DNA from 4 places in the Streptomyces sp. CG4 genome. Region 4 is predicted to be linked to each of the others. Evidence: riboswitches for the same ligand, from Rfam matches in the RefSeq annotation. Region 4 holds a riboswitch; each other region holds the start of a gene.

What was found. Region 4 has a riboswitch for cyclic di-AMP ahead of AB5L52_RS11780 (M23 family metallopeptidase). Riboswitches for the same ligand answer to the same signal wherever they lie in the genome.
Region 1: another riboswitch for cyclic di-AMP. It lies ahead of AB5L52_RS26365 (transglycosylase family protein); the one in region 4 lies ahead of AB5L52_RS11780 (M23 family metallopeptidase).
Region 2: another riboswitch for cyclic di-AMP. It lies ahead of AB5L52_RS18435 (transglycosylase SLT domain-containing protein); the one in region 4 lies ahead of AB5L52_RS11780 (M23 family metallopeptidase).
Region 3: another riboswitch for cyclic di-AMP. It lies ahead of AB5L52_RS23310 (M23 family metallopeptidase); the one in region 4 lies ahead of AB5L52_RS11780 (M23 family metallopeptidase).

Annotation. Positions count from the first base shown of each region.
Region 1 covers NZ_CP163525.1:5,773,595-5,777,164, reverse strand. Annotated here, with positions in the region: gene eno (phosphopyruvate hydratase) at 1-972, opposite strand, end outside; gene AB5L52_RS26365 (transglycosylase family protein) at 1,323-2,012, opposite strand; cyclic di-AMP (ydaO/yuaA leader) riboswitch at 2,015-2,189, opposite strand; gene AB5L52_RS26360 (transglycosylase family protein) at 2,372-3,532, opposite strand.
Region 2 covers NZ_CP163525.1:4,059,757-4,063,326, forward strand. Annotated here, with positions in the region: gene AB5L52_RS18430 (polyprenyl synthetase family protein) at 1-920, opposite strand, end outside; cyclic di-AMP (ydaO/yuaA leader) riboswitch at 1,525-1,737, shown strand; gene AB5L52_RS18435 (transglycosylase SLT domain-containing protein) at 1,742-2,233, shown strand; gene AB5L52_RS18440 (HAD family hydrolase) at 2,478-3,290, opposite strand; partial or broken gene AB5L52_RS18445 (FAD-dependent oxidoreductase) at 3,424-3,570, opposite strand, start outside.
Region 3 covers NZ_CP163525.1:5,141,275-5,144,844, reverse strand. Annotated here, with positions in the region: gene AB5L52_RS23315 (aldo/keto reductase) at 1-860, opposite strand, end outside; gene AB5L52_RS23310 (M23 family metallopeptidase) at 931-1,941, opposite strand; cyclic di-AMP (ydaO/yuaA leader) riboswitch at 1,949-2,117, opposite strand; tRNA gene AB5L52_RS23305 (tRNA-Met) at 2,451-2,524, shown strand; gene AB5L52_RS23300 (dihydrofolate reductase family protein) at 2,603-3,570, opposite strand, start outside.
Region 4 covers NZ_CP163525.1:2,590,746-2,594,315, forward strand. Annotated here, with positions in the region: gene AB5L52_RS11775 (GntR family transcriptional regulator) at 1-511, opposite strand, end outside; gene AB5L52_RS11780 (M23 family metallopeptidase) at 747-1,502, opposite strand; cyclic di-AMP (ydaO/yuaA leader) riboswitch at 1,515-1,674, opposite strand; gene AB5L52_RS11785 (M16 family metallopeptidase) at 1,885-3,273, opposite strand; gene AB5L52_RS11790 (pitrilysin family protein) at 3,270-3,570, opposite strand, start outside.

The DNA of each region.
Region 1 (3,570 bases), 3.2 Mb from region 4:
GCGGGCCAGGCGCTCCGGGTTGGTGACGAACAGGTCGTCGCCGACGAGCTGGACCTTGTCGCCGAGCTTGTCGGTGATGACCTTCCAGCCGGCCCAGTCGTCCTCGAACAGCGGGTCCTCGATGGAGACCAGCGGGTACGCGGCGACGAGCTCCTCGTAGTACTCGGTCATCTCGGCGGCCGAGCGGGACTTGCCCTCGAACTCGTACTTGCCGTCCTTGTAGAACTCGGACGCGGCGACGTCGAGCGCGAGCGCGATCTGCTCGCCGGGTACGTATCCGGCCTGCTTGATGGCCTCGATGATGAGGTCGAGGGCGGCGCGGTTGGACTCCAGGTTCGGGGCGAAGCCGCCCTCGTCGCCGAGGCCGGTGGACAGGCCCTTGTTCTTCAGGACCTTCTTCAGCGTGTGGTAGACCTCGGCGCCCCAGCGCAGGGCCTCGGAGAAGGACTCCGCGCCGATCGGGGCGATCATGAACTCCTGGATGTCCACGTTGGAGTCCGCGTGCGAGCCGCCGTTCAGGATGTTCATCATCGGCACCGGCAGCAGGTGCGCGTTCGGGCCGCCCAGGTAGCGGAAGAGCGGGAGGTCCGAGGCTTCGGAGGCGGCGTGGGCGACGGCGAGGGAGACGCCGAGGATGGCGTTGGCGCCGAGCGAGCCCTTGTTGTCGGTGGCGTCCAGGTCGAACATGGCCTGGTCGATCAGGCGCTGCTCGGTGGCGTCGTAGCCGACCAGCTCCGGGCCGATCTGCTCGATGACGGCGAGGACGGCCTTCTCGACGCCCTTGCCCTGGTAACGGTTGGAGTCACCGTCGCGCAGCTCGATGGCCTCGAAGGCACCGGTCGAGGCGCCGGACGGGACGGCGGCACGACCCGTGCTGCCGTCGTCGAGGCCGACCTCGACCTCGACCGTGGGGTTGCCTCGGGAGTCCAGGATTTCCCGGGCTACGACGACGTCGATGGACGGCACGAGCATCTCCTTCTTGGATGTGACGCTGGAAGTGCGAGGTGGTGTGCCTTACGGCTGTGCCTTGCGACTAGAGCCTAACCGTCTCCGGGGGATCGGCCACCGACCGACCGACCCGTGGATGGTGAGGGACATGCAGACGGTACCCATTGTTCACCGACGGAACAAATGGGGGCTCCGGTGATGCCGGGCTGAAGAGTGGGGAAACGGGGCGAGACACAAAAGACCCCGCCCCGGCGCGTACGGGGGAACACGCGCCGGGGCGGGGGGCCCGTGGGGACGGGGGGACCCTCACGGGAGCCTCAGTGTGGGGGGGTGGGGATGTGAGGGCGCTGCGGATCCGGCCGGAGCCGGATGTGTCACTTCAGGTGCAGCTGCTGGCCCGGGTAGATGAGGTTGGCGTCCTCGACGATGTCCTTGTTCAGCTGGAACAGCTTCTGCCAGCCGCCGGCCACGTGGTGCTTCTCGGCGATGGAGCTGAGGGTGTCACCCGTGACGACCTTGTACTCGCCGTCGCCCTTCTTGACCTTCTTGCCGGTCGGGGTGGTGACGGTCTTGCTCTTCGCCGGGGCCGTGCGCTCGGTGGAGCGGGTGGCGGCCTGCTGGTCGGTGGAGCGGGTGGTGGTGCCGGTGCCCTGGCTCGACGAGGTGGTGCTCGGGGCGGAGCCGTTGTAGGCGGCGCTCGACAGGCCCGTGCCGCAGACCGGCCAGGCGCCCTTGCCCTGCGCACCGAGGACCTTCTCGGCGACGGCGATCTGCTGCGCCTTGGTGGCCTGGTTGGCGGTCGAGGCGTAGGCGGTGCCGCCGTACGCGGCCCAGGTGGAGGCGGAGAACTGCAGGCCACCGTAGAAGCCGTTGCCGGTGTTGATGGACCAGTTGCCGCCGGACTCGCACTGGGCGACGGTGTCCCACTCGGAGGCGGTGGCGGCAGAAGCGTTGCCGGCCGCCATCAGCGGCGCGGCGACGGCGGCACCGGTGACACCGGCGAGCGCGACGACGCGGACAGCCTTGGACGGACGACGGTGCTTGCCCTTGCCGGAGAACAGCATGGAGATCCCCTCACCGACGCCTGCGAGGTGAGCTGTCGGGTTCGGGCCGGTTGAGTTGCCCGGCCGCACGCCCGCTGTCGCGGGCCTGCGGCTTCACCCCAAGCCGGTTCCGGCATCAACTGCCGGTTCCGGCGCCTACCTTGGGTCCCCCGCTCCTGCCTACGGCGCATGACGCGACGACTGTTCCCGGGCAACCGCTGGCAGGACTCGGCGTTGCGGATGCCGGGGCTCGTGGTGACGAGCGGTCCTGACCGTAGACAGGTGATCGGCGGAATTTCAAAGACGATCAGGGCTTCTGAGACTCATCCCACACTTTCGCCAAACCGGACATTAAGCGCGAAGTGGGGCGCCAACTGCCGTTATTCGGCGTCCTTTTCGCCCCCGACTTTCAGGGTCTGACCGGCGGTGATGTGGTTCGGGTCGGCCCCGATGACGTTCTTGTTGCCGTCATAGAGCGCGTGCCATCCGCCGTCGACGCCAAGGGAGTCGGCGATCGAGGCGAGGGAGTCGCCCTCGCGGACGGTGTACGTGTCCCGTTCGCGCCCGGCGTGACGGCCGGACTGTGCGTCGTTCTGACCGTTTGCCGCGCTTTCGTCCGCACTCCCGCCACGGTGACGTCCACCGCTGCTGAGCGCGCCGGTGTCAATCAGGCTCCAAGAGCCGTCGGACTGCCGGGAATTGTCCGACTCGTCCGCGCCGGGCGTCGCCGTGGGCGAGCCCTCGCTCCCTTGCCGGCTCCCGTCGCCGTTCGAGTCGGACTTGTGAGCCTTGTCATCCTTGTCGGACTTGGGGGTGCTCGCACCTGTGGAGCCGTCGGTCGCCTCCGGGGTCCCGGTGGCGTCCTTGCCCGGGGTCGAGCCGGGGGCCGGCGTGGCGCTCGCGCCGGACGAGGAGGAGCCGGAGGCATCCGAACCGGGGGAATCCGAACCGGATCCGGAGCCCGAGCCCGAGCCTGCGCCCGACTCGGAGCCGGTGCCGGACGTGGAGCCGGTGCCGGAGCCGGAACTGGAACCGGAACTCGACCCGGGCGAGGACGAGTCCGCCAGACCGGACGGGCCGGAGCCGCCGGCGGAGCCGGACCCGTCACTCGCGCCACCCGACCCACCGGAGCCGCTGACGCCGGGGTCCACGTCGACCGAACCGGAGTGGGAGGTCAGACCGGCGGTCAGCGCACACATGGCCCATGGCGTGGTGCCCTGGTCGGCGAGGATCTTCTCGGCGACGGCGATCTGCTGGGAGCGGCTGGCCTGGTCGGCGCTGTCGGCGTACTGCGTGCCGCCGTACTTGTCCCAGTCGTCCTGCGAGATCTGCAGTCCGCCGTAGTACCCGTTCCCGCTGTTCGCGCTCCAGGAGCCGCCGCTCTCGCACTGGGCGACCCTGTCCCATGTGGTGCCGTCGGCCGCGTTGGCGTTCGCGGCGCCGAGCAGCGGGATGGCGATCGCGGAGCCGGTCACTCCGGCCGCGACGAGGAGGGCCGGAGCCTGACGGGGGCGACGGTGACGACCGTTCCCGGAGAGCATGCGGATGCCTTTCGTGCGACAGCGGGACCGGCGCGGCG
Region 2 (3,570 bases), 1.5 Mb from region 4:
TCCTCCGCGTAGCGGACGGTGTCCCGGCGGGCCTGCTCCAGCGCGGGGTGCGCGCGCAGCGCGGTCAGCGCCTCGGCGTGCCGGGCGTCGTCGCTGAGGTCGGAGTCGAGCAGCTCGCACAGCGCGAGGTCCTCGGGCAGCCCCAGCCGGGCCGCCCGCTCGCGCAGCCGCAGCACGGGCAGCGTCGGGATGCCCTCGCGCAGGTCGGTGCCGGGGGTCTTGCCGGACTCGTGCGAGTCGGAGGCGATGTCCAGGACGTCGTCGGCGAGCTGGAAGGCGACCCCGAGCCGCTCACCGTACTGGGTGAGCACATCGACGACCGTCTCGTCGGCGCCCGACATCATCGCGCCGAACCGGCACGAGACCGCCACCAGCGACCCCGTCTTGCCGCCGAGCACGTCCAGATAGTGCTCGACCGGGTCGCGGCCGTCCGAGGGGCCTGCGGTCTCCAGGATCTGGCCCGTGACCAGCCGCTCGAACGCCAGGGCCTGTACCCGGACCGCCTCGGGGCCGAGGTCGGCGAGGATCTGGGAGGCACGCGCGAAGAGGAAGTCGCCGGTGAGGACCGCGACGGAGTTGCCCCAGCGGGTGTTGGCACTGTCCACACCGCGCCGCACGGCCGCCTCGTCCATGACGTCGTCGTGGTACAGCGTGGCGAGGTGGGTCAGCTCCACGACCACGGCCGACGGTACGACGCCCGGCGCATAGGGGTCGCCGAACTGGGCCGCGAGCATCACGAGCAGCGGCCGGAACCGCTTCCCACCGGCTCGCACGAGGTGCTGCGCGGCCTCCGTGATGAACGGGACCTCGCTCTTGGTGGCCTCGAGCAAGCCTTCCTCGACAGCCGCCAATCCGACCTGGACATCGGCTTCCAGAGCCTGGTCCCGCACGCTCAGCCCGAACGGCCCGACGACGGTCACGAGGGGTCTCCTGTCTGCAGGTGTCTGCTGGCGATTACACGGTTTGTCGATAGGTCGCTGCCATCACTCAAGTCAGCGTATCCGGTCCTCTTTCGATCACCGATAGCGCCCACCGGTCCAGCCCAGGCGGTATCGGATCATGACCGGTATGTTTTTGATCAAGTGGTAAGAGCGGACATTTATCGACTTAACAGGAATCTGCCCGCTTTGTCGCGAACCGGACGGCGAGCGGAGTAACGCGCACACCTCCCTCCGCGCGACCTTCCGTACGGCCCTCCGCACACCCCTCCTCGCGCCCCCTCCGGGTGGACGCGACCACTACGACAACGACGGGCACCGCACCACGGGTTCCACCGCCCAACCGAACCGCCCAAATCCCCCATGTCCGATTTGACTTGATTTGCCATTTCGTGAGTTGGGTCACGTGCGCCCATCGATCCCCGCATCCGCCCGACCACCCCTTCCCCCCTTGCCGTGTCGGCGAGTTGGCCATTGGCAACCGCAAAGGATCAAGCACCCCATACGGCGCAGATCAAGGTCAAATGGTGCGTTGTGTGAATCCGGTACTTGTTCCCGACATGTGCTCTCGCATACGTTCCCGGCCACCAGGCGGACGCCGAATCCTGCCACCGCCTGCGTAACCCCATCTACGAACTCATTCATAGGGCAGGAGCGGGGGACCCAGGTAAGTCGCCGGACCGGACGGCACACGTCGCACCGGAACGGCTAGGGGTGAAGCCGTGCCTCTCCGGAGGCGCGGCCGGGCACCTCCCCGCCCGAACCCGACAGCTCACCTCGCAGGCGTCGGAGAGGACTTCCCCATGCCTGCTTCCGCTCAGCACCGCCGTACCCGCAACAACCGTCTCGTCCGCACCCTCGCCGTCATCAGCACAGGTGCCGCCGTTCTCGCCCTGCCGCTCATCGGCGCCACCAGCGCCTCCGCGGCCACCGGCAAGACCAGCACGAAGGTGTCCACCACCCCCGCCGGGTACCCGAACAACCTCAACGGCTGGATCCGCGAGTCGCTCGCGATCATGGCTCAGAAGGGCATCCCGGGCAGCTACAACGGCATTTACCGCAACATCATGCGGGAGTCCTCCGGCAACCCGATGGCCATCAACCTCTGGGACTCCAACGCCGCCGCGGGCACCCCGTCCAAGGGCCTGCTCCAGGTCATCCAGCCGACCTTCAACGCCTACCACGTGGCCGGTACGGCCTTCGACCTCTACGACCCGGTCGCCAACATCACCGCGGCCTGCAACTACGCCGCCGCGCGCTACGGGTCGATCGACAACGTCTACAGCGCGTACTGACAGCCGCCGCCCCTTAGGCGGACCGGAACGACACCGGCCGTCCGGCACGTCCCCGCACCTGACGGACGGGGACGTGCCGGGCGGCCGCCGGGCATCCACCGGACCCACCGCGGACGGCCGCGCGCCGATGTGGCCGTCGACCGGTTCCGTACCGACGTGCCGGTCACTCGGTCGCGTACTGGTGCGCCGGTCACCGGGTCGGGTACTGAGGTGCCGGCCACTCGGCCGGGTACTGAGGTGCCGGTCAGTCGGTCGGGAACAGTCCTTCGAGGACGACCGCGATACCGTCGGCCTCGTTCGACAGGGTGATCTCATCGGCCACCGCCTTGAGTTCGGGATGTGCGTTGGCCATGGCGACTCCGTGTCCGGCCCAGTCGAGCATCGGGATGTCGTTGGGCATGTCGCCGAACGCCAGAGCCTCCTGTGCGGCGATGCCGAGCCGCTCGGCGGCGAGCGCGAGGCCGGTGGCCTTGGTCACCCCGGACGGCTGGAGCTCCACGGTCCCCGGCCCCGACATGGTGACCGTCGCGAGCGAGCCCACCACCGCGCGCGCGATGGCCGCCAACTCGTCGTCGGGCAGCGCGGCATGGCGCAGCAGCACCTTGCTGATGGGCTCGCACCACAGGTCGTCGCGCCGGCCGACCCGCACCGCGGGCAGGGTCGGGTGCGGCATCCGATAGCCCGGCTCGATGAGCGTGAGCCCGTCGACGCCGTCCTGGTCGACGGCCGCGTAGACCTGCCCCACCTCCGCCTCGATCTTGCCGAGCGCGGTCTCGGCCAGCTCCCGGTCCAGCCGCACCGACCACAACAGGCGCCCTGATCCGGCGTCGTAGACCTGCGCGCCCTGCCCGCACACCGCGAGCCCCGTGCAGCCGAGGTGCGCGAGGAGGGGCCGTACCCGTGGGGCGGGGCGGCCCGTCACCACCAGGTGCCGGGCACCGGCCCGCGCCACCCGTGCCAGCGCGGCCAGCGACCGCTCGGAGACGGTGTCGTCGCCGCGCAGCAGCGTTCCGTCCAGGTCGGTGGCGATCAGTGCATACGCGGGGGAGGCTGCCATGATCAGAGAATACGGATACCGCGCCCTGCCGACTCATCTTGTAGTCCTGCGTACTTACGTACTGATCAGCCTCAAGTGGCGCCCGCGGGCGCCTTGATGACGTCGTCCACCGCTTTCCCTGCCTCGCGCGGATTCACCCGTGGGCCGCCGCCAGGTGTTTCGCCAGCCGCGGGGAGGCGAACTCCGTGCCGCAGACGAAGCGCATCACCGGGCCGTACGACGACGCGGCCGGCAGGCCGGTGAAGTACAGGCCGGGCACGGAGGAGACATAGCCGGAGCC
Region 3 (3,570 bases), 2.6 Mb from region 4:
ACGGTGCGGGCCGAGGCGATCGGGGCGGTGATGGTCGGCTGGGCGGCCAGCCAGGCGAGGGCGACCGTGGCGACGGGGGCGTCGTGCGCGGCGGCGATCTCGTCCAGGGCCGCGAGGACCTTGTGGCCGCGCTCGGAGTCCGCGTACTGCTGGGCCCGGTTCGCGCGGGCGCTGTCGACCGTCGCGCCGGGGCGGTACTTGCCGGTCAGGAAGCCCGCGGCGAGCGAGAAGTAGGGCACCGCGGACAGGCCCTCCTTGGCGGCCAGGTCCTGCAGCGGGCCCTCGTAGGTGTCGCGGGAGACCAGGTTGTAGTGCGGCTGGAGGGCGACATAGCGGGCCAGGCCCTCGCGGTCGGAGAAGTCGAGGGAGGCCTTGAGGCGCTCGGGGCTGATGTTGGAGGCGGCGATGTGCCGGACCTTGCCGGCCTTCACCAGCTCGTCGAGGGCGCCGATGATCTCCTCGACCGGCACCTCGGGCTGGTCGAAGTGGGTGTAGTAGAGGTCGATGTAGTCGGTGTCCAGACGGCGCAGGGAGGCGTCGGCGGCGGCCTTGATGTTGGCGGCGGACAGGCCCTGGTACTCGGGGTGCTGGCTGACCTTGGTGGCGATGACGACGCGGTCCCGGTTGCCGCGCGCCTTGACCCACTTGCCGATGATCGTCTCCGACTCGCCGCCCTTGTTGCCCTCGATCCAGGCGGTGTAGGAGTCGGCGGTGTCGACGAAGTTGCCGCCCGCCGCCGCGTAGGCGTCGAGGACGGCGAAGGAGGTCTCCTCGTCGGCGGTCCAGCCGAAGACGTTGCCGCCGAGGCAGAGCGGGAAGACCTCGAGGTCGGAAGAGCCGAGTGTGCGCAAAGACGTCATGTTCCACATCAACGCCGACGGTGGATGATCTCATTCCGCCGCCGGCGTCGCGTTCACACGCATGCCATGGTCAGGGGTTGAGGCCCTTGTCGCGCAGCCACGGCGCCGGGTCGATGGCGGACGCCTGGCCGTTCGGGTGGACCTCCAGGTGGAGGTGCGGGCCGGTGACGTTGCCGGTGGCGCCGATGCGGCCGATGACATCGCCGGTGGAGACCTTCTGGCCGACCGAGACGTTGATCGAGGACTGGTGGCAGAACCACAGCTCGGTGCCGTCGTCCAGGGTCAGGATGGTGCGGTAGCCGTAGGCGCCGGCCCAGCCGGCCTCGGTGATCGTGCCGCTGTGGACGGCCTTGATGAGGGTGCCGGTGGGGGCGGCGAAGTCGAGACCGGTGTGGTAGCCGGAGGACCACATCGCGCCGGGCTGACCGAAGGTGCCGGTGATCGTGTACGAGACGACGGGCAGCTGGTACTGCTTGGCCAGCTCCGCCAGCCGCTTGGCCTCGGCCGCCTGCTCGGCGTCGGCCTCCGCCTTCTGCTTGGCGGCGGCAGCCTTGGCCGCGGCCTCCTTCTCCGCCTTGGCCGCCGCGTCGGCGGTCTGCTTCTCGGCGGCGGCGGTGGCCTTGCTGTCGGCCTTGCTCTGCTGATGCTCGGCCTGGGCCATGATCCGGTTGCGCAGGGCCTCGCCGGCATCGCCGCTGTCACCGCTGTCGGTGGTCACGCCGACCTTGCTGAGCCCGGTGGCGGTGGCCTGGTGCTGGTGGGCGGAGTCCTCGCCGAAGAAGTGGGTCACCGAGTCGGGCAGGGATATGGAGACCGGCGGCTTGCCGGTGTTGGCGCTGGCCATGCCGCCCGCGCCGACGGCGGCCATCACACCGACGCCGAGGACGGTGGAGCTGCGCGCGAATCCGCCGCGCTGCTTGGCGACGCGGTGCCGGCCGCGGACGGGGTTGAGGGATTCCTCGGTGGGGTTCCACTCCTCCCAGGGGCCCTCCTCCGCACGGTAGGCGCCGTAGCCGAAGGTATCCGGCTCGGCTTGCGCGGGCTCGAACGGGGCTTCTGGGGCGGGCCGGTTGGACGCCACTCGGGCGTGCTCCTTTCCTTCCTCCGCCTACCGGGTTAGCTGACGGGTTCGGAGCAGGAAGGTCTCCTACGCGCGTATACCGGGCGTGGACTCGACGAGTTCACGTCAGTATGCGCGTGATTCACCCCAAGGTGGTGGTTCCCCGGTTCCCTTACGGGATTCGGCGCGTGCGCACGGAGCCGCCTCTTGTGACGGCTGGGACGACCGCGCTGCGTTATCGAACGTTAATAGACCTCAGAGTCACTTTCCAAGCCGTTCGGCTTGATCATTAACGCTTTCCAGTGGGGACTTACCGGTCACGACCGCTGCAAATCGGGCGAGTTGGTCGCCGTTCAGGAGTATCCGGGTTTTTGATGGTGTCTCAGATGTTATGCGGAGGGCGGTCGTCCGGTCACCGTGGGTGAAGACGATCAGGGCCCGACCGCGGGGCGGCCGGGGCGAGGAGGACATGCCGCGGTTAACCGGTGTGCAAGCTGTCCTGCGCATGGCGTACACTGGAGTCACAACGACGCGGGGTGGAGCAGCTCGGTAGCTCGCTGGGCTCATAACCCAGAGGTCGCAGGTTCAAATCCTGTCCCCGCTACTGAAGGCCCAGGGCCCGGAAACCAATGGTTTCCGGGCCCTGGGTGTTTTCACCGGCCCTGAGCATCCTCCGGGCGCGTCACTCCACCAGATGCCTGTTCGGCGCCTTGGCCTGCTCCTCGCACTCCGGCAGTACGACCACCTCGGCGCCCCCCTTCACCAGCACCCCGGTCCCGTCGGCCGCGTCCACGAACGTGTCCGGCTCCTGCCACGCCGTGACCACCCGCCGTACCCCCGCCCGGAGGATCAGCTCGGAGCACGGCGCGGGGCGGGAGGCGCGCCGGGCGCACGGCTCCAGGCTGCTGTAGACGGTGGCGGTGGCCAGCCGCGGGTCCGCCGGGTCGAGCTTGGCCAGCGCCGCCTCCTCGGCGTGGACCACGGGGTCGGCCCCCTCGCGCGAGTGGCCACGGGCCAGCTCCGTACCGTCGGCGGCGACCACCACCGCACCCACGCTGAACGCCGTGGGCGAGGGCGGGCACAGCGCGGCGAGTTCGCAGGCGGTGCGCAGCCAGTGGCGGTCGGCGGCGGTGGGGAGCGGCCCGGTGCCGGGGGCCGTGGGCTCGTAGCGCATGAGGACCACGTCCTCGATCCGGCGGGTCTCGGTCAGCCGCAGCCGGCCGGACTGGTAGCCGCCCGGGCCGAACAGGCGGGGCGCGGCCGGGTCGCCGACGAACAGCGGGGCGAGGACCAGCTGCAGCTCGTCGGCGAGGCCCTGCCGCAGCAGCTGGGTGTGGACCGTGCCGCCGCCCTCGACCATCAGCCGCCGTACGCCGCGCACGTCGTGCAGGTGGGACAGCACGGCGCGCCAGTCGAGCTCGGGGCCGAGCGGGACGACGTCGGCGGTGCCGCCGAGGCGGCGGGTGGCTTGCTCGGCACCCTGGTCGGTCGTGTAGACGAGCTTGTCGCCGCCGGTGTGCCAGAACTTTGCGTCGGGGTCGAGGGCACCGGTGGCGGTGACGGTCACCTTCAGCGGATACTCCGACCGGCCCTCCCGGAGGCGGGCCGCGCGGCGCTCGGCGGAGTTGACCAGCAGCCGCGGGTTGTCGG
Region 4 (3,570 bases):
CCCAGGACTCCGCCGGGCTCGGCGACGCCTCCACGGTGTACATCCAGGCGATCTTGTGGCGCAGCTGGGTGAGCATCGCGGTCAGCGAAGGGCTGCAGGAGGCCTGGGCGAGCGTCTCGTGAAACCAGCCGCCGAGTGAGCGCAGATCCTCGCTGTGCCCCCGCCTGGCCCGCTCCTGGCCCAGCCTGACCAGGCCGCGCAGCACCTTCAGATGGGCCTCCGTGCGCCGCTGTGCGGCCCGGGCGGCCCCGAGCGGCTCCAGGAGCATGCGCATCTCCAGCAGGTCGGCGGCCTCCTGCTCGGTCGGCTCGGCCACGCACGCGCCCGCGTGCCGGCGGGTCACCACGAAGCCCTCGGCCTCCAGGGTGCGCAGGGCCTCGCGGACGGGAACGCGCGAGACGCCGTAGCGGCGGGCCAGGACTTCCTCGGTGAGGCGGCCGCCGCGCACGTGGACACCGGCGACGATGTCGTCCCGGATCGCCGTGCACACCGAGTGCGCCGGAATACGCATGACCGACCTCCGCCTTAATCCCCGTGAAACGTCGACGATGGACGCGTGTTCCGTGACTCTATTCCAATGCGTCGGAATTTCCGACGGCGGGTCGGATTCCATGGATATTTTTTGGTCAGCGGGCACGGCCCACACCGCGCAAAACGGCGAAAGCCCCGGCTCGGTGAGCCGGGGCCGCGGAAACCGGGCGCGCCGGGCCCTGGGGGCCGCACACGCGGAGGGGCCGGCGGAGGGGTCAGACGTTCACGCCGTGCTCGCGGAGGTAGGCGACGGGGTCGACGTCCGAGCCGTAGTCGGGGGTCGTACGGGCCTCGAAGTGGAGGTGCGGGCCGGTGACGTTGCCGGTCGCGCCGGACAGGGCGATCTGCTGACCCGGGGTCACCTGCTGGCCGGCCGAGACGCCGATGGACGACAGATGGCCGTACTGGGTGTACATGCCGTCGGCCATCCGGATCACGATCTGGTTGCCGTACGCCCCGCCCCAGCCGGTGGAGACCACCGTGCCGGAGCCGACCGCGTGGACCGGCGTGCCGGTCGCCGCGTGGAAGTCGATACCGGTGTGCGAGCCGGAGGACCACAGGGAGCTGCTGACCTTGTAGCCCGTGGAGACGTACGAGTCGGCTATCGGGGCGACGAAGGCGTTCAGCCGCTCGCGCTCGGCCTCGCGGGCGGCGCGAGCCTTGGCCGCGCGCTCCTGCTGGGCCTTCTCCGCCGCCGCCTCGGCCGCGGCCGCCTCGGCCGCCTTCCGCTCGGCGGCCCGCTTCTGGGCGGCGGCCTGCGCGTCGATCTGCGCGGCGATGTCGTCGCCGACGGTGATCACCGGGGTGAGGCCGGTCTGCTCGGCGGAGTTCTCGGCGGCGAACGCCGGGGCGGCCGCGAGGGAGCCGATGACACCGGTGGTGGTGAGGGCCGCGATACCGGCCGCCTGAGCGGTGGTGCGCTTGACCCGGCCGGGCTTGCGATGCTTCCCGGTGGCGCACATGAACGCCATGAAGTGGCTGGTCCTTTCCTTCCCTCTCGCCTACCGGGTTAGCTGACGGGTTCGGAGCAGGAAGGTCTCCTACGGGCCCCTCGCTGCCGCGCGGGCGCCCGATTCACCCCAGGGACGGTGGGTCCCCGGCTCCCCTGGCTCGCGCCGTACGGGGACTCGGCGATGGCTGTCCGGTGCCGCGGGTGCGGCGCACTGCCTGACGAACAGCCCGGTCGACGCTACGGAAACGCGCCTTCCAAACCCAAACCGAACCAGGTTTTTGTAGCGCATCCCACAGGGCAGACAGGCAACCTCCGCCGCAAATCGGGCATCTGGAGAAGGGAGTGGAACAACAGGGGCCCTGACGACCCGTAGGTCGTCAGGGCCCCACGCGTGCGTGCCGCTACTCGGCCGGCACGACGGTCACTTCACCGATGCCGAGCGCCTCCACCGGCGCCTTGATCTCGGAGGCGTCACCGACGAGGACGGTGACCAGCCGGTCCACCGGGAAGGCGTTCACGACGGCCGCCGTGGCCTCCACCGTGCCCGTCGCCGCCAGTTGCTGATACAGCGTCGCCTGGAAGTCGTCGGGCAGGTGCTGTTCGACCTGGTCGGCCAGCGTGCTCGCGACGGCCGCCGCGGTCTCGTACTTCAGCGGCGCCACCCCGACGAGGTTCTGCACGGCCACGTCCCGCTCCGCGTCGGTCAGACCGTCCGCGGCGAGGGTGCGCAGCACCTTCCACAGGTCGTCCAGCGCGGGGCCGGTGTTGGGGGTGTCCACGGAGCCGCTGATGGCCAGCATCGAGGCGCCCGAGCCGTCCGGGGCAGAGCGCAGGACCTGCCCGAACGCGCGCACACCGTAGGTGTAGCCCTTCTCCTCGCGCAGGACGCGGTCCAGACGGGAGGTGAGGGTGCCGCCGAGGCAGTAGGTGCCCAGCACCTGGGCGGGCCACACCCGGTCGTGCCGGTCGCGGCCGACGCGGCCGATGAGCAGCTGCGTCTGGACGGCGCCGGGGCGGTCCACGATGACCACGCGCCCGGTGTCGTCGGCGGTCACCGGCGGCACGGGCCGCGGCTCGCCCGGGGTGCCGCTCCAGGCGCCCAGGGTGTCGCCGAGCAGGGCGTCCAGGTCGATACCGGTGAGGTCGCCGACCACGACCGCGGTGGCCGTGGCGGGGCGCACATACCGGTCGTAGAAGGCGCGTACGGCGGTGGCGTCGATCTTCTCGACCGTCTCCTCGGTGCCCTGGCGCGGGCGCGACATGCGCGAGGCCGCCGGGAACAGCTCCTTGGAGAGCTCCTTGGCGGCGCGGCGGGAGGGGTTGGCCAGCTCGTGCGGGATCTCGTCCAGGCGGTTGCGGACCAGCCGCTCGACCTCGCTCTCGGCGAACGCGGGCGCGCGCAGGGCATCGGCGAGCAGGCCGAGGCCCTTGGCCAGGCGGGAGGCCGGGACCTCCAGGCTGAGCCGGACGCCCGGGTGGTCGGCGTGCGCGTCCAGCGTGGCGCCCGCGCGCTCCAGCTCGGCGGCGAACTCCTCGGCGGAGTGCTTGTCGGTGCCCTCGGAGAAGGCCCGCGCCATGATCGTGCCGACGCCGTCCAGGCCGGCCGGCTCGGCGTCCAGGGGCGCGTCCAGCAGCACCTCGACGGCGACGACCTGCTGGCCGGGGCGGTGGCAGCGCAGCACCGTCAGGCCGTTGTCGAGCGCGGCGCGCTCCGGGGCCGGGAACGCCCACGGCTTGGCCTCGCCGGGCTGCGGCTGGGGGTGGAAGTCCATGGTGGCGAGCTCGGTCACTTGGCCGTCTCCTCGTTCTCGTTGGCGGCCTCTACGGTCGCTTCCTGCTCCGGGTCCTCGCCGCGCCCCGCTTCCTCGGTGTGCTCGGCGGAATCGGCGGACAGCGGCTCGTAGACGAGGACCGCGCGGTTGTCGGGACGCAGGCGGGCCTTGGCGACCTCCTGGACCTCCTCGGGGGTCACCTCCAGGACGCGCTTGACGGCGGTGAGGGCGAGCTGCGGGTCGCCGAACAGGACGGCGAACCGGCACAGTTCGTCGGCGCGGCCGGCGACCGTGCCGAGCCGGTCCAGCCACTCG